One region of the Odoribacter sp. N15.MGS-14 genome, then DNA from elsewhere that is predicted to be linked to it. Evidence: riboswitches for the same ligand, from Rfam matches in the RefSeq annotation. Region 1 holds a riboswitch; each other region holds the start of a gene.

Region 1 (6,074 bases):
ATTTATGACGCTGCATAAAATTACGGATACCCATATTCTGATGCACGGCGGTACACTCCGTGGTTTCTTCACACCACTGGATATGGGAGGGATCATGAGCAGTTTGAACTGGAAGGTGTTGTGGGGATTTGTCTTTAAGAAAACCATCCCTTTCTTCTGGTTCCCGGCTCATACCATCACTTTTCTGTTGCCCGGCAATATGCGGGTATTGTGTGCTGCCTTGTTGGGAGTGGTATTGGGAATCCTTTTAGCGGTCGCAGCCCGCAAAGGGGACACTTCCGCACCGGATAAGGGAAGGGTTGAAAGAAAGATATAAATAAAATGCGGTTTTCTGAATTGATTTATTCAGTCGGAAAACTATAATTTAAAGTTCTTTAATTTCTTTGACGGGAAGGCCGGTCAGCTCACTGATATCTTCTGCGGCAAAACCTTTTGCTTTCATATTACGGGCGATTTCCAGCTGTTTCTTTTTTTCGCCTTCTTTCCGGCCTTTCTCCATTCCCTCCTCTATTCCCTTTTCTTTGGCGAAAGCGATTGTCACTAACTGGTCGCGATAGACCTTGATACTTTCGTCGTACTTTTCGCGTTCTTCTTTTGTCAGTGATGCGAGTCGATGATTTTTTCCAGTTTTTCGAACACCGCTTTGCGGGCCTTAAACGGTAATCGGTTTAGTGTTTCCATATTCTTTAATACATAAATCCAGCGTTCAAAATCAGTTATACATTCTTCTTCTTCCTTCGTAAAAGCCGGAAGTTCGATGAAAATAAAGCGTAGCTTATCCGAAAATACCTCGTGTGTATCACGGTCGGAGAGTACGATGTCCGTGCGCAGTTTGCCCGGAGAATCACCCAGACGGAAATTCATGAAGAACACACCGATCCTGAATATGCCGTTCACCTACCAACAGATCGTTCAGAAAGTCGATCAGCAGGTCCTTTGTCATTTCCTGTCCGAAAATGATTTTGAATCCGACATCTGTAAAAGGATTGATAAACTTCGCCATGATAGTTCTGTTTTCATACAAAAAAAGCGAATTTCCTCCGTATGACCAAGCATATCCGTTATTTCCTGCATCCTGTTTCTGCCATACGATATATCCCCTGAAAGAATCGTTAACGGAACAAAATCTCGTATAGACCATGCTACAGTCAATGGTTCCCCGGTGGGTGGAAATACAGATCTCCTGTAAGAATATGGTCGTAGTCTGTCTGAAAAATTGGAAAATATCGTAAAAGTACCTTCTTAAAAGAAAAAAATCAATATCTTTGCATCCGATTTTGGTGTCACGATTCTGCTGCTACGGAAAAGTGATGAAAAGGGAATCAGGTGAAAATCCTGGACAGACCCGCTGCTGTAAGCTCTGTTAAGATCTTCAACAATACTTTAGCCACTGTTCTGGAAAGAATGGGAAGGGCGTTTGAAGATTGGAGTAAGTCAGAAGACCTGCCGAAATGATGTATGATTGATAAACCTTCGGGGATTAAGGTTGCTCGATTCGGACTTGATTTTTTTTACAAAGGGTGTGCTTTACGGCAGGGATTATGCCGGAAAACAATTTCCAGTCAGGATTCTGCAATATGATTTCTTTTCAGGTGAATTTAGAATTATGCAAAATGTTACCGGTAAACGGGGAAGCGCCGGTGGCACATGAATGGGGTGAATTTATGCAAGTTTTTTGAGGGGAAACTTTCAATTTGTTGGGAGTGGCTTTGCTGCTGTTACGACGAATAAACTTGTATGTAATTAACAAACAATAATTTATGTCGGTGTAAAACAAATTCAAGATGAAAAGGAAATTTATTTTAACTTCTCTTGCCCTTACGTTCTGTATGGGCATGTATGCAGAGCAACCTGTAACTATAAAAACCGATTCCATGCGTCGGATAGATTTGGAGGAGGTGATGATCCATGCGACTAAAACCGGAGCTTTATTAAAAGATCTTCCGAACAGGGTAGAGGTGGTGACCAAGCGGCAGATCGAAGCTTCGGGGATCAATAATCTGACGGACCTGTTGAAAAATTTTGTTAATGTGGATGTGATTGAGTATCCGGGATATAATTCTTATTTCAGTATCCGGGGATTCAAACCGACAGAAGGAAAATACACGACAGTCCTGATCGATGGAGTACCGGCCGGTACTACCAATATGGCGACACTTTCTTTAGGCGATGTAGAGCAGGTGGAAGTTCTGAAAGGCCCTTTCTCCGCCATGTATGGTTCGGATGCGATGGGTGGAGTGGTGAACATCGTCACCAAACGGAATAAGGATAAACTCACCGGAGGAATCAAAGTTGCAGCCGGAAGTTATCAAACTTCCAAAGGGGCTTTTCATGTCGGTGGACGGATCTACCGGGGGCTTTCTTTCGATGCCTCTTTCGATTATACTGCTCAGGCACGAAACTATAAGATCGGAGACCATAATCTCTTGCATATGTCGGCAACGGATAAAGCTATCCTCGGTAAAGATACTTATGGTATTAAAATGAATGGCTCACGGCATAGCGGTATCGCCGGTAAAGGCCGTATCGGTTATGATTTCGGGAAAAACTGGTCTTTGAATTTTACCGAGATTTTTTTTGTGGGTAAGGACCTGCCGACGGGAGGAAATGTCTGGGGGGCTAACGGATTGAAAAAGAAAGATGTCACCCGGTATACCGAAAAATTGGAACTCAACGGAAAAGTGAATAATCATAATTTGTTTTTCGCTCCTCATTACTCTACAGCTAAGACCGATACTTATACGGCAGACACCGATACGGCTTATGTGTATTCGGGTAACGAACTGAATACTTATGGATTTACAGCACACGATAATCTGATTTTAGGCAAACAAAGAATTGCTTTCGGATTCGATAACAATAATGAAGTCAGTGAGATAACCAGTTTTAAAGCGCGTGGTGAGATTAAAGCACCTTATCAACCCCGTTTCCGGAATACGGCTTGGGGGATATTCCTGCAGAGTAACTTGAAATTATTTAAAGAAAAATTGGACTTGTCGGTCGGATTGCGCTATGATTATATCGATTTTAAACTTCGGAAAACACCTGGTTTGGAGAATGAAGAGAAATCGGAAAGTTACAACACTTTCAATCCCAATATCGGCGCAAAATACAATATATACGGCGGTATGGCCGTCCATGCCAGTTTCGGTACAGCTTTCAGCATGACCGATGCTTATCAGAAAGCCGGAGAATTTTTGTACAGCGGTACGCTTACCGTAGGAAATCCTGATCTGGATCCTGAAAAATCCCGTACGTTGGATGCCGGTTTGACATTCAGCCGGCCGGAACTGGGGGTAAATTTTGATTTTACTTATTTTTATACGTGGAATGATGATCTGATTGTGGAAGAGGCATGGACCGATGAAGAAAGCGGACAAAAGTACAAAACGTTCAAGAATGCCGATAAAGCAAAAAAAAGTGGAATGGAAATTATGGCTTCTTATGACTTCGGCCGTCTGTTCGATGGTGACTTTGCTTTGAAGCTTTATGGAAATCTGACCTGGATGTTTACCTATCAGGATCAGACTAAAGGAGTATGGAACAAAACATTATCCGTTCGGAAACAGAATGCCAATTTCGGACTCGATTTCTTGCATCAGAAAGGGTTCAGTGCGCGGCTGAACGGACGTTTTGCCGGACATCGCATCGAGAAAAACTTTATCGGTGATAAATATCGTCCGACATTGAACGATTTGTTAAGTGAAAGCCAACCCGGGTATTTAACTGATAAACTGATTAAGCATCCGCAATTTATGGTGTTCGATTTTTCGGCCTCTTGTCCGCTTATAAAGAATGTGTCGGTCGGTTTGAATATTAACAACTTATTCGATGAAAATTATACCGAAAAGGATGGTTATAATATGCCTGGGCGGAATTTTCAGGTAAGAGCTGCTATGACTTTTTGATCTGAAGACATGTATTTGTTGCTGATGGCGGATATATAATGGGGTATGAAAGGGATTAAGTATTATTTTGTTATTTTGTCACTTTGTTTTGGGCTATCTTTGACAGCCCAAAACAAAGTCAGTTTTCTTATCGATGACGGTTTTTGGGTCGGCGTAAACCGGAGCATGCATTTACTGGCGAAAATGCATCCGGAGGTAGCGGAGAAATGTCAGTTCAAGGAATTTATCTATTCCAACTATCACGAAAGTGATATGGATTTTTTTGAAAATTCCGATCTGATATTCGTCGCTTTGCATAATAATGGGTTGGTTTTTAAAGCGAAACCTCAGCTGTTGTCCGCTTTGAAACGCGGAGCGAAGGTTTATGCGCTTAATTTATCCCATGAATACGATGCCGAATTGCAGGAATGGGGGATCTGTTTCGATCCCTGGACATTGGCCGCTTTTAAAAGCGGAGGAGAAAACAATATCATGAATATCGTTCTGAAAAAACTGAATAAAGATTTACATTTCGATTGTGAATATCAGGATATTGAAGAAACTCCCCTTTCCGGAATATATAACTATAGAAATAAAAAATTACATACCTATATCGGTTCTTATTTAGCCGAGAGAACCGATATCGACACCCAGGCTCCCTGGATCGGATTGATTATTGGGAGAAGCGATCTGACCAAATCGCAGTATTTGTATATCGATGTATTTATCCGGAATATCGAAGAGAAAGGTTTTAATGTATTACCCGTGTTCACCTCTCAAAAACCGGGACATCACGAAGAACAGGTGATCGAACGGTTTTTTATTTCCTGTGATAGTCTTCCCCGCGTGAGTGCCGTCTTGAATCTGGGATGTTGGTATAATACAAGGCCTGAGCAGGAAAGGGTGGTACTGGAAAAATTAGGAGTGCCGGTGATCAATGGGATTATACTGAGTACGAATCAAAAAGATTGGGAAAAATCTTTAGTCGGAATAGATATTTACAATCGGTCGAATTTGGTGGCTATACCCGAATTAGCCGGTTATATCGAACCTTCTGTTGCTGTCGTATTCGACGATTTCGATCATAATATCCGGATTAAGAATATGATCGGTTATCAGATGGAAACGCTGCTCGGGCGTATAAAGAATATCCATAACCTGCAGACAAAGCCTAATCATGAAAAGAAAGTGGCCCTGATTTACTACAGCTATCCTCCCGGAAAAGAAAACATAGGGGCCAGCTACCTGAATGTACTTCCCCGAAGTATTTTATCTATCCTACAGAGAATGCGGCAGGAGGGGTATGATACCGGCGGGCAGCCGATCGACAGTGCTGCTATTTTTAACCGGGTGATGGACTATGGAAGGAATATCGGTTCCTGGGCTCCTGCAGAGGTGGATAAATTGGTGCGTAAGGGAGATCCTGTATTGGTACCGATGGAAGTGTACAAAGAATGGTACGATAAGTTATCGTTGAAGATTAGGACGGAAATGGAGAACAAATGGGGAAAACCCGAAGAGTCTGAACTGATGGTTTGGAAAGATTCTTCCGGGAAATCTTATTTTGTGATCCCGGTGATGAAATACGGAAATATCATACTGACACCTCAACCTCCCCGGGGATGGGAAGACAATGCGAAGAGTTTATATCACGATCCTCTGGTTCCTCCCCCTCATCAGTATCTGGCTTATTATCTTTTTTTGAAGTATGGCTTTCACGCAGATGCACTGGTGCATATCGGTACTCACGGCACGCATGAGTGGTTGCCCGGAAAAGAAGCCGGACTCGGTCCCGATGATTATCCCGAAGCGCTGATCATGGATGTACCTAATATTTATCCGTATATTGTGGATAATGTGGGTGAAGGCCTGCAGGCGAAAAGAAGGGGACAGGCCGTGATTATCGACCACATGACTCCTCCTTTCGATAAGGCTTCTTTAAATCCGGAATTGCGGGATTTGAAAAGTGGCATATCTAAATACTATGATCAAAAAAGCAAAAGCCCGATCTCGTCGATGGCGCAATTCAGGGATCTGGTTCTTCGGATAAAAACACTCGGACTGGATAAGGATTTGAAGCTGGATACCATAACGGATCAGAATCTGGAAGATATCGACGATTATCTGAAAGAGATAGAAGAAAATAAAACCCCTTTCGGCTTGCACACTTTCGGTGTATCCCCTGAT
Region 2 (6,074 bases), on a different contig from region 1:
CGGATCTAACTTATCAGTGACAATCATCAGGGTCTTATGTACAGCAGCACCGTCGATTACCAGATCGATCACTTTTCCTTCGATAAATACGATAATCCAGGAATACATCGGTAAACGCCAGTCACCGAAAGCAACAACCGTCGACAACGTAATGGTACAGTCGACAATAATCACCAAAGTTCCAAGCGATATGTGGGTATATTTATTCAAAATCATAGAAATGATATCGGATCCTCCGGAAGTTGCCCGTGCCTTAAAGATCATACCGATCCCGATACCATAAACAATTCCTCCGAAAATAGCGGACAACAACTGTTCGTTCAGTAACGTACGATCCGTAATACCGGGCTCCAACAAGGCATCATAGCCGTATAAATAGTGGATGAGACGCATAAATGCCGGAATAGCGAACGTACAGATAATGGTTTTTACCCCGAACATACCTCCCAAAAAGTAAATTCCCAACAAGAGTAAAGGAACGTCCATACACAGGGCTGCAATTTCAGTCTCCCACCCCCACAAATGGTGAAATACCATAGACAATCCGTAAGTTCCTCCGGGAGCAAACCCATAAGGCTCAGCAAACATCACCGCCCCCAAGGCAAAAACAAAACATCCGCCCAACAACCAGGCATAGGTTATAAAAAAATCTTTAGAGAGAAATTTCTCTTTCGTAACAAATCCCATATTGACTTTAGATTTATGATTTTGATTTATGATTTAACGCTGCCAAAATTACGAATTGTTTTCGGCATTTTCTTGGCATAAAATATTTTCAACATGTTTTGTTTATATCTGTATATCAATCTATTAAACAACAAGACACAGGCATATTTATACAAGAAAGAGCATATTTATACAAAAACAGGAAATCGCATTGAAAACGATTGAAGCCCTATACGGCAATAACAGGATAAGGTGAGTAATCGTAAAGTTGTATTTTCCCTTTCAAGAGGGATTCAGGAACATCGATCAGCCGTTGATTGCTACTTCCCCTGAAAAGCAAATCGGTATCCCGCAAATGCTGATTAAAACGTCCATCTACCAAAACATCGATATAAGGCAAGATTTGTGCCAACCGGGCAGACCGGCACACCTCTTCGTAGCGATAACCGGTATAACACCAAATATTCTTTTTGCTTTTGTTTTTAATCAACTTAGCCAATTCAGTAAATGCTTCAACTTGCTCCAAAGGGTCTCCCCCACTAAAAGTAATATTTGAAAAAGGATCGGTCAGCAAGCGTTCGGCCACCTCTTCTACTCCGACCGCATGCCCATGCTCACGTTCCCAGGATTGGGGATTATGACAACCGGGGCAATGATGCCGGCATCCTGCCGCATAGAGAGAGGTCCGGAATCCCGGACCATCTACCACGGTATCTTCGATAATATCCAATAAAAACAGGTTCATCGCTAAACTAATTATGTCTGACCCGATCATTCAATTCAGCCAGTTTCGCCTGATTCCAGCGATTTGTCGTACCGACCAGATATCCGGTAATCCGTTGCAGGCGATCGATATGATGTCCTCCGCAATTGGGGCATTCTTCCAAACCGTCGGTCGCGTCTTCATGTCCACAATCCATACAGCGGTTACGGTTGTGATTGACAGAACAATACCCCATATTATAGCGGTCCATCATGTCTACCACCGACATAATCGCATCCGGGTTGTGGGTTGCATCTCCATCGATCTCTACATAGAAGATATGCCCTCCGCGGGTCAGATCATGATAAGGAGCTTCTATTTCTGCTTTATGCCGGGCACTGCATCGATAATAGACAGGCACATGATTCGAGTTCGTGTAATATTCCCGGTCGGTCACTCCCGGGATGATTCCGAAACTCTTTTTATCCTTCTGAGTGAATCTCCCGCTCAATCCTTCGGCAGGAGTAGCCAATACACTATAATTGTGCTGCCAGCGCTCCGAAAATTCATTCGCTTTATCCCGGAAACGGGTTATAATTCGGATCCCTAACTGCTGTGCAGCCGGATCTTCTGCATGGTGCTTACCTGTCAACGCGACCAAACATTCGGCCAAACCGATAAAACCGATCCCCAGTGTCCCTTGATTTATAACACTCTCTATCGTATCTTCAGGTTTCAACTTCTCCGCTCCTACCCACAGAGAACTCATTAAGAGAGGGAATTGCTTTGCCCGGGCAGTTTTCTGAAACTCAAACCGACGATGTAATTGCAAAGCCGTCAACTCAAGGAGTTCGTCCAATTTCGAGAAAAATGTCCGGATTCTTTCTTCCCGTTCGGAAATATCCATACATTCGATAGCCAGACGTACAATGTTTATCGTCGAGAAAGAAAGATTTCCCCTACCGATGGAAGTCTTCTCTCCGAAGCGGTTTTCAAAAACCCGGGTCCGGCATCCCATGGTAGCCGTCTCATAGCGAAAACGCTCCGGATCGTCGGCTTTCCACAATTCATGCCGGTTAAAAGTAGCGTCCAGGTTGATGAAGTTGGGAAAAAAACGCCGGGCACTGACTTTACAAGCAAAAACATATAAGTCGTAATTGGGATCCTGAGGTAAATAATTCACGCCCCGTTTCTTTTTCCAGATCTGAATCGGAAAGATAGCCGTACCTCCGCTTCCCACTCCCCGATAGGTAGAGGTCAGCATTTCCCGAATAATACAACGGCCTTCGGCAGAAGTATCCGTACCGTAATTGACAGAACTGAAAACAACCTGATTGCCTCCCCGGCTATGAATGGTATTCATATTATGGATAAAAGCCTCCATAGACTGATGTACACGACTTACCGTCCGGTTGATCGCATGTTGTAAAACCCGCTCATCCCCGCTCAAACCGTCCAGCTCAATCCGGACATAATCTTTGATGGGAAAATGGTACAGGTGTTTGTAATCTTCGCCGGTAATCTCTTCCAATACTTTCACCTCTTCGATAAAACTATTCCGCACATAAGGTGCCAGATAAAAATCAAAAGCCGGAATCGCCTGTCCGCCATGCATTTCATTCTGAGCCGTCTCGAGCGAAATGCAACCGAGGATGCTAGCCGTCTCGATCCGTTTTGCCGGACGGGATTCACCATGACCGACATAGAATCCGTTTTTCAGGATCTTATCCAAGGGATGCTGTACGCAGGTGAGACTTTTGGTCGGATAATAATCTTTATCGTGTATGTGCAGATATCCTTGCCGAACGGCATTTTTTACTTCTTCTACCAACAAATAATCGTCGACAAACGGCTTTGTCGTTTCACTGGAAAATTTCATCATCATCCCGGCAGGCGTATCCGCATTCATATTGGCATTTTCCCGGGTCACCTCATTCGATTTCGTCTCTATGATTTCCAAAAAGATATCCCGGGTTTTCGCTTTACGGGCCACACTACGCTGATTCCGGTAAGCAATATATAATTGAGCCACATCTTTACGGCGGCTCTTCATCAATTCGATTTCCACACAGTTTTGAATATCTTCGACACTCATCTGCTCCTGTCCCCGGCAAGCGATACGATCGGCAATTTCATGTGCCAATTGCATATCTTCTCCTTTATCGGTATGCAGCATCGCTCTTCTCACTGCAGCAACGATTTTCTCCTCATTAAAGCCAACTACACGGCCATCTCTTTTCAATACAGTCTGAATCATTATTTTACTTTTTAATCATAAACCGATAACTCATAAGGCAAGGAGAGGACAAAAAAAAGACAAGCGAATCCTTCTTTCCGGCCTTTCCTCGAAAGCCTCAGAAAACAATAATTACGGCAGGTCTTCTGACTTACTTCCGGTTTAAACAACCTTCCCGCCAATAACGGCAGTGGTTCTTCTCGGGTTTAAACCGCTCTACGGAGCTTACAGCAGCGGGACTGTCCGGGATTCTCACCCGATTCCCTTTTCATCTCATCCCTACGCTAGGATAAGAACCGAAATCAAGACAAAAATAGAAAGTTTTTTACGAAGAGAAAAATATTTTCAGAAACTTTTCTGACATTTTTTCAAAGTAACAGATTATCAAAGTTTTCCAATACAAATCTTTTAATCTAGAATCCGGCACATTCAAACTACTGATAATCAACATATAACTACAAAACAAAATTCAAATCATCAAGCAATCAAACATTTAAAAGTTTTCCAAAATAAAAATCCAAAAATTAATCGAGTTAATATTTTTCAGCATTGATATTTTATTCTTCGTCTTTTACTTTTGATTTTTCATTTTGTAGATATTCCACCCAAATTCGGGCTGCTTCTTCCACTGTTTTGAGACAAGGACGTTTTTTATAATATTCGGGTGTCCGGGCTTCAGGCACCGGATCGAACCCGATTCTTGAGGGAGTCACCCCCAACAATTCACCGCAGATCAACGAACCGTTACGCTTCACAAATTTCTCTGCCAATTGTTGTACCAGTCTATAATTCGCTTCTTTCCCTTCCCTATCTTTTCCCTCTACACAACCTGTTTCGAGGCCTGCCAATATAAACATTCCGCAAGCAGCACCGCAAGTCATTCTCATCCGACCGATCCCTCCACCGAACGAAGCCGACATCCGTAATGCCTGTTCGAAAGTATAACCATACTCGTCTGCAAAAGCAGCACATACCGACTGTGAACAATTGTAGCCTTGCCGGAATAATTCGACGGCACGCTGTATCCGGTCTTCCATCATCCTATTTTTTAATGTCCGGCAAAAGTAACGAAAGACCGTGAGAATAGGAAATCTATTTCTTCTATTGCGTAATAATATTCCCTTGCAAATCTATATCCAAAGCCATATCGAGTCCCGGTTGTTGTTTAGGGGTCAAAACAAAATGATACCGATCTCCCTGAGGGAATTGCCGATAGTCGACGCTCCGTACGGTATAGTTTTCATAAGCGGTACTATTCAGGACTTCTTTCACTACCGCAGGGACTTCGGAAAACAATACCGGCCATTCTGTATACTGCCAGTTCATCGAGCGATCGAAATAGATTTGTTTAGCTTCGTTGCCGTCCAGCATATTCGCCTGATATGCCCCGTCGGACCATTTCCCGACTTCAGTCAGTAAAGCCTGCCTATAATTTTGAGTAACAAAAGTAAGAATCGTCTGAGGAATATCGTTTCCACTATAATCTTCAACGACTGCCCGGTGCAGATAAGCTTCGGCATCAGCCCAAATCGTCACCTCATTCGCCCCGTTCTCCAATTCCACCGCATACCAATCGGGATAATTTTTCCGTTCGAGCACTTCTGTAGCCGCATCCGGCGTCCATAAAGTAGGAGGATAATCAATGCTATTGGCAATAAAATCTTTTATCGCAGCAGGAACCGAGGTATAAGTGACCGCATATTCTGCCTGCAACCAGATCCCGGAGGTATTGAACCAGGCTTCATATTCACGTCCGTTCAAGGTAAAGTCGGCCTCCCGGAAAACTCCTTTAGATTCCCATTCTACACCGGTAGCACCCGGATATTTAGCCTGAAAAGCCAATTCTACCGCTTTCCCCGGCCTATCGTCATCTTTATCCGAAGCATCGTCCCGGCAAGCAACGAACATACCCGAACCCAAAAATCCAAGTAATACAACTATTAATCTCGTTTTCATATTCTTTCGTTTTTTCTATTCCTTACGAAAAAAGAAAGAAAATGTTCGAGCTTATAAAATCCGATTCGAATACATGTCTTCGAAGTTAGAAAACTTTCCGTTTATTTTCTGTGCTTCTTCTCCTTCGGGATTCAGTTCGAGTGCTTTTTTCAAATCTTCGACAGAACCGTTTTTATCTCCTTTCATCAGTTTTGCCCGTCCCCGCTCACTGTAAGCACGCGCAAACTCCGGTTTCAATTCTATCGCTTCATCGAATAGTTCGATGGCCTTATCCGGTTGTTCACGGGCAATATAAAGCGTTCCCAGTTGCAGATACGCTTGTTCGTTAAAAGGATTCAGCCCGGTCACCACTTCATAATCCTGCTCTGCAGCCTGATCGTCACCCAAAGCTTCATGCAGACGCCCCCGGATCAAAAAAGCGTTTTCTTCTTCGGGCATCAAACCGATCACCTTTTCGATATCCTGTAATCCATCTTTATAATCCCGAGTAGACAGCATCATCTCTGCCCTCAG
Region 3 (6,074 bases), on a different contig from region 1:
ATCTCGTCCCATCCCAACAACTTACGCCCGTGGCCGTTCAAAAACTTCTCCACACGGCAAATCAGATAACTCTGTAATTCATCCTCGTTCTTCAACTCCTCGTCCGCCATCCGCCGCCGGCATTTCGGACAACTCTTCCATGCCTGTTTGCCAGCCTCATCGCCCCCGATGTGAATATATTCCGACGGGAAAAGCGCCATCACCTCGGTAAGTACATTTTCCAGAAAAGTAAACGTTTCCTCGTTACCCACGCAAAAATCAGACCCCTTATAAGGTTCACCCGCACACGATAAACCGGGATAAGCCGCCAATACCTCTTCCGAATGGGCAGGCATCTCTATCTCAGGAATTATCGTGATATGGCGTTCCGCCGCGTAACGCACCAACTCCCGGATATCCTCCTGCGTGTAATACCCGCCTTGAGCGGCAGGATCCTCCCGCTCGCAATACTTGCGTCCATCGGCAGTATTCCACCATTTCTTCCATTCCGCTTCCGGGCGCCACGCTGCAAAACTTGTGAGCCTCGGGTATTTTTTGATCTCGATACGCCAACCGGCGGCATCCGTCAAATGCAAATGCAAGCGGTTCAACTTATAACGGGCCATAGCGTCTATCTGCTTCTTGACAAACTCCTTCGGGCGGAAATGACGCGAAACGTCTATCATGAATCCGCGGTACCCGAACCGCGGGGAGTCTTTAACCGTCACCGCCGGAACTGTCCAGCCTCCCCGTTTATCCGGCTTCATCAATTGCAGCAATGACTGCAAACCGTAAAACAAACCGGTTGCGGTAGAGGCCGATACCGTCACTATTTCCGGTTTAACTTCCAAAACATACCCTTCGGGATGAATGTCCGCATCGGATATTTTTTGAAAAAATACGACATCCTTGCCCGTATGATCTTTTCCGTGCCATTCTTGTCTCCCCGTAGATAACTCCGCTGCCGCGTAATTGACTAAACTTTCCTTCTCCGCTCCACTCAGATTGGTGTGCCATGCCGTAACTTCCGATATACGGAACTCTCCTGTTCCCGGGAGTACTTCCCTCGGGACAGGAATCACCCTTTCCTCCTGTGCCGACAATGTTCCCCAGACACCCAGGAACACGCTGAAAAACAGATTCCGTACAAACGACATATCTTCCGAATCTTTCTTTAATTCACTACTATTTCATCCACAAACAAAAACGCCGGGTAACCTTTCCCGGGATGCCAATCGGGCATTACATTCTCGGGAGAAGCCATAATCCGCATGTAACGGGCTTTCACCGGGGCAAATGTCTGCTTATGCACGTACAATCCGTTACGGTCGGATTCCTGCATCTCCGGGTATTCCCCGAAAAACACGCGCTCAAAATTTTTCCCGTCCTCCGAAACCTCTATGGCCACGGAACGCACGTCGAATATCCAATCCCCTTTTTCTACGCAATTGTGAAATGTCACGGAAGAGATTTCCTCAACCCGGCATAAATCGATCGTCACATCCATATCATTACCCCGGAAAGCGATCCAACGCCCCGTTTTATAATTGCCATTCCCCTGCAAACCATCGACAAGAGTCGTGATTCCGTTGAACTTGTACTGCTCGTTTATGGGCTGGTTAGCGACTATCGGCTTGCAAGTCGATTTGCCGAAAGTGATCTTTTCCGTCACTACGCGGCTGTTTCCTGAGGGACGCACCGCCATCGCCCGAAACGTTCCGCTTTGACTGACAGACAACACCCCCGCCGTCACCGGCGACTGAACCGTGGGTTCTGTCCCGTCCAGCGTATAATGAATCGGTGCGTCGTCAATCGTGCCCGTGAAAATATCCACCGTCCCGTTTTTCGTGTTAACGCGATAATCTGCCGTCACATCGAATATATGCTTCGCGTAATTATATCCCAGGGCATTGTACAAACGAGTCAGCCGCAACAATCGTTCTAGAAAATCAGCGTAATCTTTCTTCTCCGGTTGGCTCCACTGAATTTCGCAAAGAGCCGCCCAGCGCGGTAAAGCCATGTATTGTAATTGCGGGAAAGTGGTGATATATTCCGTCCAATGGTTCGCCTGCACGCCTTTGATAAACTTCTGCTCGTCAGAAGTGAGCATTGAAGGTATGGGTTCGTAACCATACACGTGTGCTAGCGGGGAGTAACCTCCATTCGCTTCCGGTTCTTCCTCGGTATCCTTGCTCTGGTAATGATTGAAATACAAGTAAGTGTCCGGAGTCATGATCACATCATGATATTGGCGTGCGGCTTCGATACCTCCACCTTCCCCGCGCCAGGACATCACCGTGGCATTCGGGGCCAAACCGCCCTCCAGTGTTTCGTCCCAGCCGATCATCCGGCGCCCGTGTTCATTTAAAAATTTCTCCGCGTGGCAAATAATAAAACTCTGCAAATATTCCTCCTTCGTGTGCCTGTCGTCACCTTTGATACCCAATGCTTTGATACGGGCTTGACATTTTGGGCATTTTTCCCATCTCACCTTGGGGCACTCGTCTCCTCCTACGTGAATGTACTCGGAAGGAAAAATCTCCATAATTTCTGTCAATACGTCATCGATAAAAGTCAACACGCTGTCGTTCCCTGCACAAAGCACTTCTTCGGACACTCCCCACATTCTCCACACTTCGTACGGACCTCCGGTACACCCCAAATACGGATACGCGGCTAATGCCGCCTGCATATGTCCCGGCAAATCGACCTCGGGGATCACGGTAATATAGCGTTTGGCGGCATAGTCCACTATTTCCCGTGCTTGCTCCTGCGTGTAAAAACCGCCATACGGCTTACCGTCATATTTACCGCTATTATGCCCGATCACCGTTTCCGTGCGACGGGAACTTACTGTTGTCAACTCAGGATATTTCTTTATCTCGATGCGCCATCCCTGGTCGTCGGTAATATGCCAATGTAATCGGTTCATGTTATGCAAAACCATCATATCGATAAACTTCTTCACCTCGTCTACCGTGAAAAAATGGCGGCACACATCGAGATGTACCCCCCGGTAACCGAAACGCGGCTCGTCTTCTATCCCGACAGCGGTTAATACGGGAACACTGTTCGCCTTTACAGGGATAGCCTTGCGCAACGTTTGTATGCCATAGAATACGCCTGCCTCACTTGCCCCGGCAATCACTACTCCGCTGGCAGACACATTCACACGGTACCCTTCCGGATTTTTAATACTCGAATCTAATTGTAACGTTACATTTTTCTTCCCGCGCGAACCGGTTTCCACCCGGTAATCCCGTCCGGTAGCCGCTTTCAGGTAATCCGCCAGAAACAAAGCGTTGTGGCGCATTGCCTCGTTCTCTCCCGGGTAAACAATACACACGCCATCATCCAACACGAATTCCCCGCCTGAAAAATTCTCCCGGATTTCCAGCGGGGCAGGAATAATTTCGTAACACGATTCACTCTTTTTCTCTGAACACGCTAAAAACCAGCCGGCTAAAGCAATCACGCTGACTGTTCTAAATAAATTTTTCATAATAACCATTTCATAACTACAAAAATAACACATGCAAATAAAATAGCAAACACGTGCCCAAAGTAATAGGAGAATAATATAAAACACCATCTCTTTTTTTACCGGTGTTTCGCTTTTAACAAGACCGGATTCGGTTCGGCTGTCGTTCCTGAGTCGTAGGCTTCCTGGGCGTTTCCCGGTAGTTCATTGAATAATTTCCCGGTTTGTTGCAGGAGATTTTTTTAATTTTTTCTACCTTTGTTGCAATTTTGGTGATGTAATAGATTTCATCCGTTACATAAAAGGGAATCCGGTGAGAATCCGGAATAGTGCCCGCTACTGTGAATCCCGTAATTGATAAGTTTCTTATGCCACTGTCCAATGGAGGATGGGAAGGTCGCTTTTCAGGGATAAGTCAGGAAACCTGCCAGAATTATACAGAAAATAAGCATTTCCGGGGTCAGAAATGTGATTGTTAAATATCTAATTTTCTATCATTAATGAAAAAGTGGTGTGCGCTGACAATCGTTTTGTTGTTTGTCGTTGGTCAGGTATGGTCGCAAACGACTATCAGCGGTAAAGTGGTGAGTGTTGAATCCGGGAATCCGGTAGATGGTGCCAATATCCGGGTAGACCATAGTCTTGCGGGTTGTTCGACCAATGCTAAAGGAGAGTTTATCCTTCGGAATCTGCCCGAAGGAATCCATGAGTTGCGGGTGACTCATGTCAGTTATGCTCCAAAATCGGTTACGGTAAAGAGCGGGGAAAGCCAGGTCGTTGTGCAATTGGAAAACAGCTACATCAATATCGGTCAGGTTGTAGTCACCGGAACGGGAACACACCGGCGGATGAAAGACAGCCCGGTGCCGGTATCGGTTATTACGGCTCAGGATATCCGGGAAGCCAACCTCTCGACCATGGAAGAAGTATTGACTAAGATGAATGCTTCGTTTGCTTTTGTGACGAGCGGTATGGGGACAACCATGAGTTTGAACGGCCTGAATGACGATTATATACTGGTGTTGGAAAATGGGCGCCGGCTGGCCGGGGATGACCGGATTTCCCGTATCAATGTCGCTAACATCAAGCGGGTCGAGATTTTGAACGGTGCTGCTTCGGCGCTTTATGGAAGCGATGCGATAGGAGGGGTGATCAATATTATTACCGACGATGCGAAGAATGTGATGCAGGTTTCCAGTGATACCCGTTATGGGAGTAAGGGGCGTTTCTCGGAGGCTGTGAATGCAGATTTTAATCAGGGTAAATTCGGTTCGTATACCTCTTATCAACGCTTGCAGGCCGACGGATGGCAATTGAATGCTTTGGAGGCTGCTTATGCGACGGATAAAGAGACAAAACGGAAATATCGTAATCCGGAAAAAGACAAGGCAACGGATAAGGAAGCTTCGACAGCCTTTTATTCCAATACAGTGAATCAACGTTTTACCTATGCGGTGAACGATCGTCTCACCCTGGGGATAAGGGGTACGTATTATAATTGGGAGAACGACCGGCCGGCATCGGTGTATAAATACAATATGGAGCATGAAACGTATACTTATGGCGCAGGAGCTAAATATATGATCAATAAATCTGCTTATATCGATGCCGATTTTTATTCCGATAATTTTACTTCGCGTTACGACTCGGTCAGTAAGCCCGGAGAAGCTTCCCGGGGGAAAGATACCCGGAAAAAAGTACATTATTACAATGGTTCGTTAAAAGGTATTTTTAAACTCGGACAGGCACAAAAATTTTCTGTGGGTATGGAGTATGTGAAAGAGACTTTGATGAGTGCTACCGATGATCTGGATGGGGAAAATATGTATACGATGGCTCTTTTCCTGCAGGATGAGATCCGGTTATGGAAGAATTTTCAGGCTGTGGTCGGGTTGCGGTATATCTATAACGAATTTTTTAAAAATTATGCTACTCCCAATGTTGCCTTGAGTTATAAGTGGGGCGACCTGAATTTCCGGGCATCTTATGCCTCCGGTTTCCGGACTCCTACCTTATCCCAGTTGTATGCCACGGATGTGGCGAAAACGACGGATATGGTGACGATTCCTAATTTTAACCTGAAACCCGAGAAAAGTGATTATTTTATGCTGAATGCAGAATACGTACACAATAGAATTTCGTTTTCTGTATCCGGATATATCAATAAAATCCGGGATATGATCAACTACCGGGGAATCGATCCGGCTATAGCCGAACAGTTGGGGTATGGTAAACACGATGAGGCCCAACAGCGGGATAATATAAGCCGGGCTGAGGTAAAAGGGGTAAAAGCAGTATTGAATGTATATGCCGGAGCCGGTTTTTCGGTGGGGGGAAGTTATCATTTTATGGATACCGAAGATAAGACAACTCAGGAACCGATCGATAAAAGTGTGAAAAATGTCTGGACGGCCAATGCCCGCTGGGGACACCGCTGGGGATTATATCATCTGAATGTCAACCTTAACGGTCGTATTCAGGAAGGGCGCTACTCCAAGACCTATTATTACGATCCTGCTCCCGGTTTTTCACAATGGGATCTGAATACCCGGCATTCTTTTAACTTGAAATCGGTGGTATTGGAACCGGGGTTCGGGGTGGAAAATCTTTTCGA
Region 4 (6,074 bases), on a different contig from region 1:
GTACATTCGACTATTGCCGGAGTGCCGGTTGCTTTCTGCATTCCATCCAAACCGGTATTTACGTCAAAAACGTATACAGAACAAATCCGCAAAGCCATAGGAAATCTCAAAGAAGAGAATGATGAAACATTAACCCGACGCTCTATTCTGTCAAACCAGCAGCAGGATTGGCTGAAACAGGTTGAATTTGCATCAGACAAAGAGATTTCTCCATTACAGAAATTGGAAGACTCGCTTCATCCATTAGTGAATTACTTGATTGTGCCGCTTTTTGCATTTGCCAATGCAGGTATCTTTCTGTTTGATATGAATCCGGGAGCTATATTCGAGGGAATAACACTCACCATAATTGTATCTCTGGTACTTGGTAAGTTCTTAGGAATTTTCTGTTTCTCATGGCTGACGGTTAAATTTCGACTTGCACCCATGCCTGAAGATACGACATGGCAAATGATTGCTGGGGTTGCCTTTTTGGGAGGAATCGGTTTTACTGTTTCCATTTTTATAGCGAATCTTGCATTTGCTGGAGAAACACAATCTGCATTGCTTGATTTGTCTAAACTTGGCATTGTAATAGGTTCTCTTATCTCCGGTATTACAGGTTATCTCACTTTCTCCAAAAGTAATACAACGGTTCATTTATAAAATCAAAAAAGACGATGGGAATTTTTAGATCTCTTACAACGTAAAAAGTTATTCATGAAAACCTATCATCGCAAATGGATAGGATTTGGGTATATGATAATTTTTATGCTGATTTGCATAATCGGATATAGATGGTATTTAAATAAGATGAGATTGAACAACCTGAATCCCGCAACCAACAAATTAACAATTTCTGAAAAGAGATAAACAACATCTATATTCAATTTATAGAGTTCTTTTTATCGGGTGAAACGGTATTGGAGTGGGATGATGAAGAGCTGGAACATTACCATACCCAATGTATGGCAATGGACAATATGAGGTGCCGTTCCAAAGCGATTTATCCGGCAGAGCGGATAGACAGCATGCATCATCTTCACGAAGATAAGAAACAGCAGCTACACCGGAGTGTTCAGATACTTGACGAACAACAAGTTCTCAATGAGAAGGTAACCCGTCAAGTTCCCGTAATCGTACAGAAAAATCAGTTTCGTATAAAGACCGGTCTTCATATACCAAGTATTTAGGTCGATTAAAATAATTCGATTCTTGCCCTCGAGGTATATCTATTTTCAAGAAAACCGACATGACTTAGGTAAGCTTCATCCGTCAACTGTTTGGCATGTACAGGACATTGTTTTACACAAGCATTACACTTGATACAAATACCGGAAACCTCAGAAGGATGATCCTGCCGGATAGCCCCCATAGGACAAACTTTTGCACAACGTCTGCAATCGATGCACGCATCGGTCGTAACAGGTTTTGCTTTCAGGAAATTCACCACCTCTTCATCCCTTCCTTTGGGTTTATAATACCCACCGTAATCAGGAGCCCCTTGTCCCGGAATCTTTATTCCGGTAAATTCTCCTGGTTGCAATATTCTTCTTACGATCTCTGCCGAAAACTGTTCTGCCTTTTCCAGATCTTCCCGGTCGGGACGCCCGGTAGCCAACCGGGTCGTGAAAGAATGCTGACCGACAAAAGCCGCAGCAGCTATCGGATGAAACCCTCTATATCTTAAAATATCATACAGTTCGACGAGCGCATTCCCATAGGACCGATTCCCATAAACCACAACAGGTACCGCCCAGGCCCCATTACTCTGCCAGATGGTCAAGTAGTTCAATAACAGATTCGGTAAACGGCCGGCGTAAACAGGCAGACCGACAATAGCCAACTCCGATTCCCGAATATCAGGCACTTTCTTCCGCCCCGACGGCAACGTAAAATCTTTCACTTCCGTCACGATTTCCGGTAATAACGTAGTGATACATTTTACCAAATGGGTAATCACTGTTTTAGTTGTGCCTGTCGGACTAAAATAGACCGCATGTACTTTCTCTATTTTCATAAAGTATCGGATAAACTGTCTGTCAAAATCTTTCCCACCCGATCAATCCCGAACAAAGCTGCAATTTTATTCCGGTAAAACCAATAAATCATGTTTATTAATTTTGAATAATTTGCATATATCATCTAATTCCCAAATCTGCTTATCGCTATTATTCGTACCGATCAACTCCGGCACGATATTCCCTTCGACAGGGGCGCATTTGGATTTTTCACAGAAACAGGAAGTCGGGCAAAAGAGATAATCCATCTTGTTTTCATCATTGAAATAATCGGTTTGACATGTTTTCCGTTCAGAACAGGTTTTACTTCATTGCCTGTACAAGGATAAAAGCCCGATTTTAAAGAAATTCTAAAGGTTTTTCCGAAAGTAACCGTTCAGCACAAAGTATTGCCTCCGTCCCTGTGGACTAACAAACATTCACAAAATATCATTTCCCTTATAAAATGATTTATATATCTTTGCCGTCACGTAAAAATTGCGTGGAGTTGCCGGATCGTTGTCTCGTCCGGCAATGAAAAGGGAATCAGGTGTAAATCCTGAACAGATCCACTGCTGTAAGTTTCATAACACTTTTCGGACGTGCTTTATCCACTGTTCCTCATTCGGAATGGGAAGGAAACCGAAAAGGAAACAAGTCAGAAGACCTGCCACGTGATTCATTGTTTAACGTTCAAAGGGAAGAAGAACATAAACGTCAGTAAATCATGCTATTCAAAAAAATTCTCTGTTTTTTCATATTTGCCGTAATAGCAGGGCTATTCACAGCCTGTGATTCCGCAGGAACGGATTATCCCTACGGGCCGGTGAGCCAAGGTAATATCGAAGCCCTTGTTCTCAATGAAGGGGGAATCAATCAGAATATGGGCGGTATCTCCGTTTTAAACAAAGACGGATCAGTCATTCCGGATATTTTCCGGGAAGTGAATCACCGACCGCTTGGTGATGTGGCCCAATCCATCACCAAGATCAACGGTAAATATTTTGTGACTTTGGACAACTCCAAAAAAATCGAGGTTATAGATCCCGAAACGTTCGGTTCCGTCGGTACAATCCTCTATACCCAAGCGGGATTTCCACGCCAGATCGTAGCCATTTCCCCGACAGAAGCTATCGTATCCGATCTGGAGAGACAACTGGTGCGTATCCGGACTGTGGAACCTTATGGCGAACCTCTGGAATATATCTCCATACCGCGATCGGTCGAATATCTGGTAACGGTAGATAATAAAATCTTCGGAATGACTACCGGCGGAATATATGTCTTCGATACCGACAATATCAGCAAAAAAGCTGTCCGGGTCATCCCGGAAGTAAAAAACGACGAAAATACCAAAACCTGCCGGATGCTGGTCGATAAATACCAAAGAGTATGGGCCTTGATGAACATCCGAGAGGGAAATCGAGTCTGCGGAATAGAATTGGTTTGTATCGACCCCCACCAAGAAAAAGTCGAGGTCTCTTATATCCTTCCCATCAGTGAAAAGGCAAATCCACAAGCAGGAGACGTAATCGGTACAATCACCTATAATCGCACGGATATCGATCCTACACTGAACTGGATTTATTTCAACGTCAAAACCTGTAAAAGTAACACGGCAGCAGGGATTACCTCTGTCCAAAGTGTTTACCGGATGAATGTCGGCACGGGAGAATTCGAACACTACCTCGATCTTCCCGGAACCGATATGATGTATGGGTTTTCAGTCAGTCCGCAAGGAGAGGTCTATCTATGTGACTGTCTGGATTACAGTGCACAACGCGGTTATATCCGGAATTACAAAAAAGACGGTTCCATCCGGAATTTTCGAGTCGGTATCTATCCTAGCCAAGTGTATTTCCCCTAATTAGCCTAGCGATATGAACCTATACAAGAGTCTGATCTTCATTTTATACCTCGGCATATTCCTTGGGTTGGGATTCCGTACTCCTGCCCAATCCCGGGATTCGATCACCCTATACGGCACATTAGACACCGTGCAGGTCATCCGCCAACGTATACAACACGCCAACGAGGCAAACGCAGGAGCCCGGGTAACCCATATTTCTCCAGCCGTTTTACAAGCCAACAAAACCCGCTCGCTGGCCGAACTCCTGACCGACCATACCTCTATTTACATCAAGAGTCTGGGAACAGGAGCGTTATCGACAGCTTCTTTCCGTGGAACCAGCGCTTCCCAAACACGGGTAAACTGGAACGGGATCAATATCACACCTCCTTTATCGGGTACTTTCGATTTTTCACAGATCCCGGTCTTTTTTACAGATAACATCAACCTGTACTATGGCAGCAGCCATGTAAAAAACGGTACCGGAGCTATCGGAGGTAGTGTGAATTTATTCACAGACACCGATTGGAACCGAGGCGTAAATGGACGGGTACTGGCAGAGTATGGATCGTACAACACATATACCGTCGGTGGACAGGCGAATATAAGCGGTAATAAATCGGCCTCAAAGACACGGTTATATTATCAGCATTCCGACAACGACTATACCTATCTGAATAAAGTGCTGACCAATACTCCTTTCCGTGAAAAAAGGCAGGATGCCGCTTACTCTCAATTCGGAATTATGCAGGAAGGCTATTTCAGAGTATCTCCCTACACCCGCCTGACAGCTGTCGCCTGGTATCAGAAAAATTACCGTAACCTTCCCCAACCGCTCGGTGTAGTCAACCGCTCCCAGGAAGATCAGGAGGAAAATAATTTCCGGGGATATGCCGGACTGGATTTCAGCCGGGGTATCCATGAATTACATGTAAAAGCTGCCTGGCTGTATTTCTGCCAAACTTACGATATCCGGTATGACGGAGGTTTATTCGATCCCAAGGGAAACAAAAACCGCTCTAACACGGCACAGGTCGTGGCCGATTATACGTACTCCCCGACCGATAAGCTTATTCTCAACACGACGTTAACCTATTCTCACGACCTGATCCGGGTGAGTAGCTACATAGACATCGACTCATCGAAATATACGCTCGACGGTATCGATTTTGATATTCCTCAGGTGGAATCCCCTTTCAGCCACCACCGTAACATACTCTCCTGGCAAACTTCCGCTTTGTGGACGCCTATCCGGTGGATGATGATCAACGGACAATATATGTTCGAACATAACGACAATCGGAATGTATCCACCTGGTCGGCAGGAATAGTATTCAATCTATTGAAAAAAGAATTAAAATTGAAAGGAAGTACTGCTTATAATTATCGTTTCCCCAGTATGAACGACCTATATTGGCGCCCCGGCGGTAATCCGGATGTAAAGCCGGAAGAGGGGTATTCTTACGATGCTTCTATTTCTTACCGGAAGAGTATAAACAAACATCTCTTATTCGATGCCGAAGTTTCCGGTTATCTAATGAACATCGACAACTGGATCCTTTGGCTCCCCAAAGACGGAAACCAATGGGTGTGGACTCCGCAAAACAAACGAAACGTACGTTCCTACGGCGTGGAACTTTATGGAAAAACCACTTTCCACTACGGGGAACTCGTATCTTCTCTTTCGGGTAATTACAGCTGGTCACAATCCCGGACCCGCAAGAAACAACACGTAGACGACAACGCCTATATGCGGCAAATTCCATATGTACCGCGATTCAAGTGGAATCTGCGCTGGAATATCGATTATAAAGATGCTTTTTTCGTCTGGCAGATGACCTACACCGGCCGGCGTTTCATTACTACCGACGAATCATATGCCACGGATCCCTATTCCGTACATAACCTCTTGCTCGGTTACCGCTACTCCTTCCGGAATGGGACAAGCCTAACCCCTCAGATGCGGATAGATAACCTGTTCGATACCTACTATGAGTCGACCCAATATTATCCCATGCCTTTGCGTAATTGCTTGTTCTCGCTTTTATTCGAATTTTAATTGAATCATATAAATCCTTTAAATAAATAGAAACCATGAAAAAATTTAATTTTACGCTTTTAGTTTGCCTCCTGTTAGCAGGAATATTCGCATCATGTGACGATGACGACAAATATCCGGTTCCTCCCGAAGTATCTATCGAGAGTGTAAACGGAGTGTTCGCAATGCCTCAGGAAGACTCTATCGT

Evidence for each region. A riboswitch is a leader RNA that binds a small molecule or an ion and turns the genes downstream of it on or off. The one in region 1 is predicted to bind cobalamin.
Region 2: another riboswitch for cobalamin. It lies ahead of WS34_RS01080 (anaerobic ribonucleoside triphosphate reductase); the one in region 1 lies ahead of WS34_RS08765 (TonB-dependent receptor plug domain-containing protein).
Region 3: another riboswitch for cobalamin. It lies ahead of WS34_RS09425 (TonB-dependent receptor); the one in region 1 lies ahead of WS34_RS08765 (TonB-dependent receptor plug domain-containing protein).
Region 4: another riboswitch for cobalamin. It lies ahead of WS34_RS07625 (DUF5074 domain-containing protein); the one in region 1 lies ahead of WS34_RS08765 (TonB-dependent receptor plug domain-containing protein).

Annotation. Positions count from the first base shown of each region.
Region 1 covers NZ_LARE01000034.1:13,681-19,754, reverse strand. Annotated here, with positions in the region: gene WS34_RS08780 (hypothetical protein) at 1-316, shown strand, start outside; partial or broken gene WS34_RS15550 (Rpn family recombination-promoting nuclease/putative transposase) at 365-1,003, opposite strand; cobalamin riboswitch at 1,262-1,465, shown strand; gene WS34_RS08765 (TonB-dependent receptor plug domain-containing protein) at 1,785-3,908, shown strand; gene WS34_RS08760 (cobaltochelatase subunit CobN) at 3,954-6,074, shown strand, end outside.
Region 2 covers NZ_LARE01000003.1:21,029-27,102, reverse strand. Annotated here, with positions in the region: gene WS34_RS01090 (YitT family protein) at 1-687, opposite strand, end outside; gene nrdG (anaerobic ribonucleoside-triphosphate reductase activating protein) at 896-1,411, opposite strand; gene WS34_RS01080 (anaerobic ribonucleoside triphosphate reductase) at 1,419-3,626, opposite strand; cobalamin riboswitch at 3,725-3,921, opposite strand; gene WS34_RS01075 (C-GCAxxG-C-C family protein) at 4,163-4,642, opposite strand; gene WS34_RS01070 (PepSY-like domain-containing protein) at 4,707-5,561, opposite strand; gene WS34_RS01065 (tetratricopeptide repeat protein) at 5,613-6,074, opposite strand, start outside.
Region 3 covers NZ_LARE01000039.1:2,180-8,253, forward strand. Annotated here, with positions in the region: gene WS34_RS09415 (beta-N-acetylhexosaminidase) at 1-1,136, opposite strand, end outside; gene WS34_RS09420 (glycoside hydrolase family 20 protein) at 1,154-3,481, opposite strand; cobalamin riboswitch at 3,714-3,906, shown strand; gene WS34_RS09425 (TonB-dependent receptor) at 3,961-6,074, shown strand, end outside.
Region 4 covers NZ_LARE01000027.1:38-6,111, forward strand. Annotated here, with positions in the region: partial or broken gene WS34_RS07605 (Na+/H+ antiporter NhaA) at 1-645, shown strand, start outside; gene WS34_RS07610 (hypothetical protein) at 903-1,172, shown strand; gene WS34_RS07615 (EFR1 family ferrodoxin) at 1,178-1,999, opposite strand; gene WS34_RS07620 (hypothetical protein) at 2,066-2,248, opposite strand; cobalamin riboswitch at 2,468-2,668, shown strand; gene WS34_RS07625 (DUF5074 domain-containing protein) at 2,707-3,846, shown strand; gene WS34_RS07630 (TonB-dependent receptor plug domain-containing protein) at 3,860-5,887, shown strand; gene WS34_RS07635 (DUF5074 domain-containing protein) at 5,923-6,074, shown strand, end outside.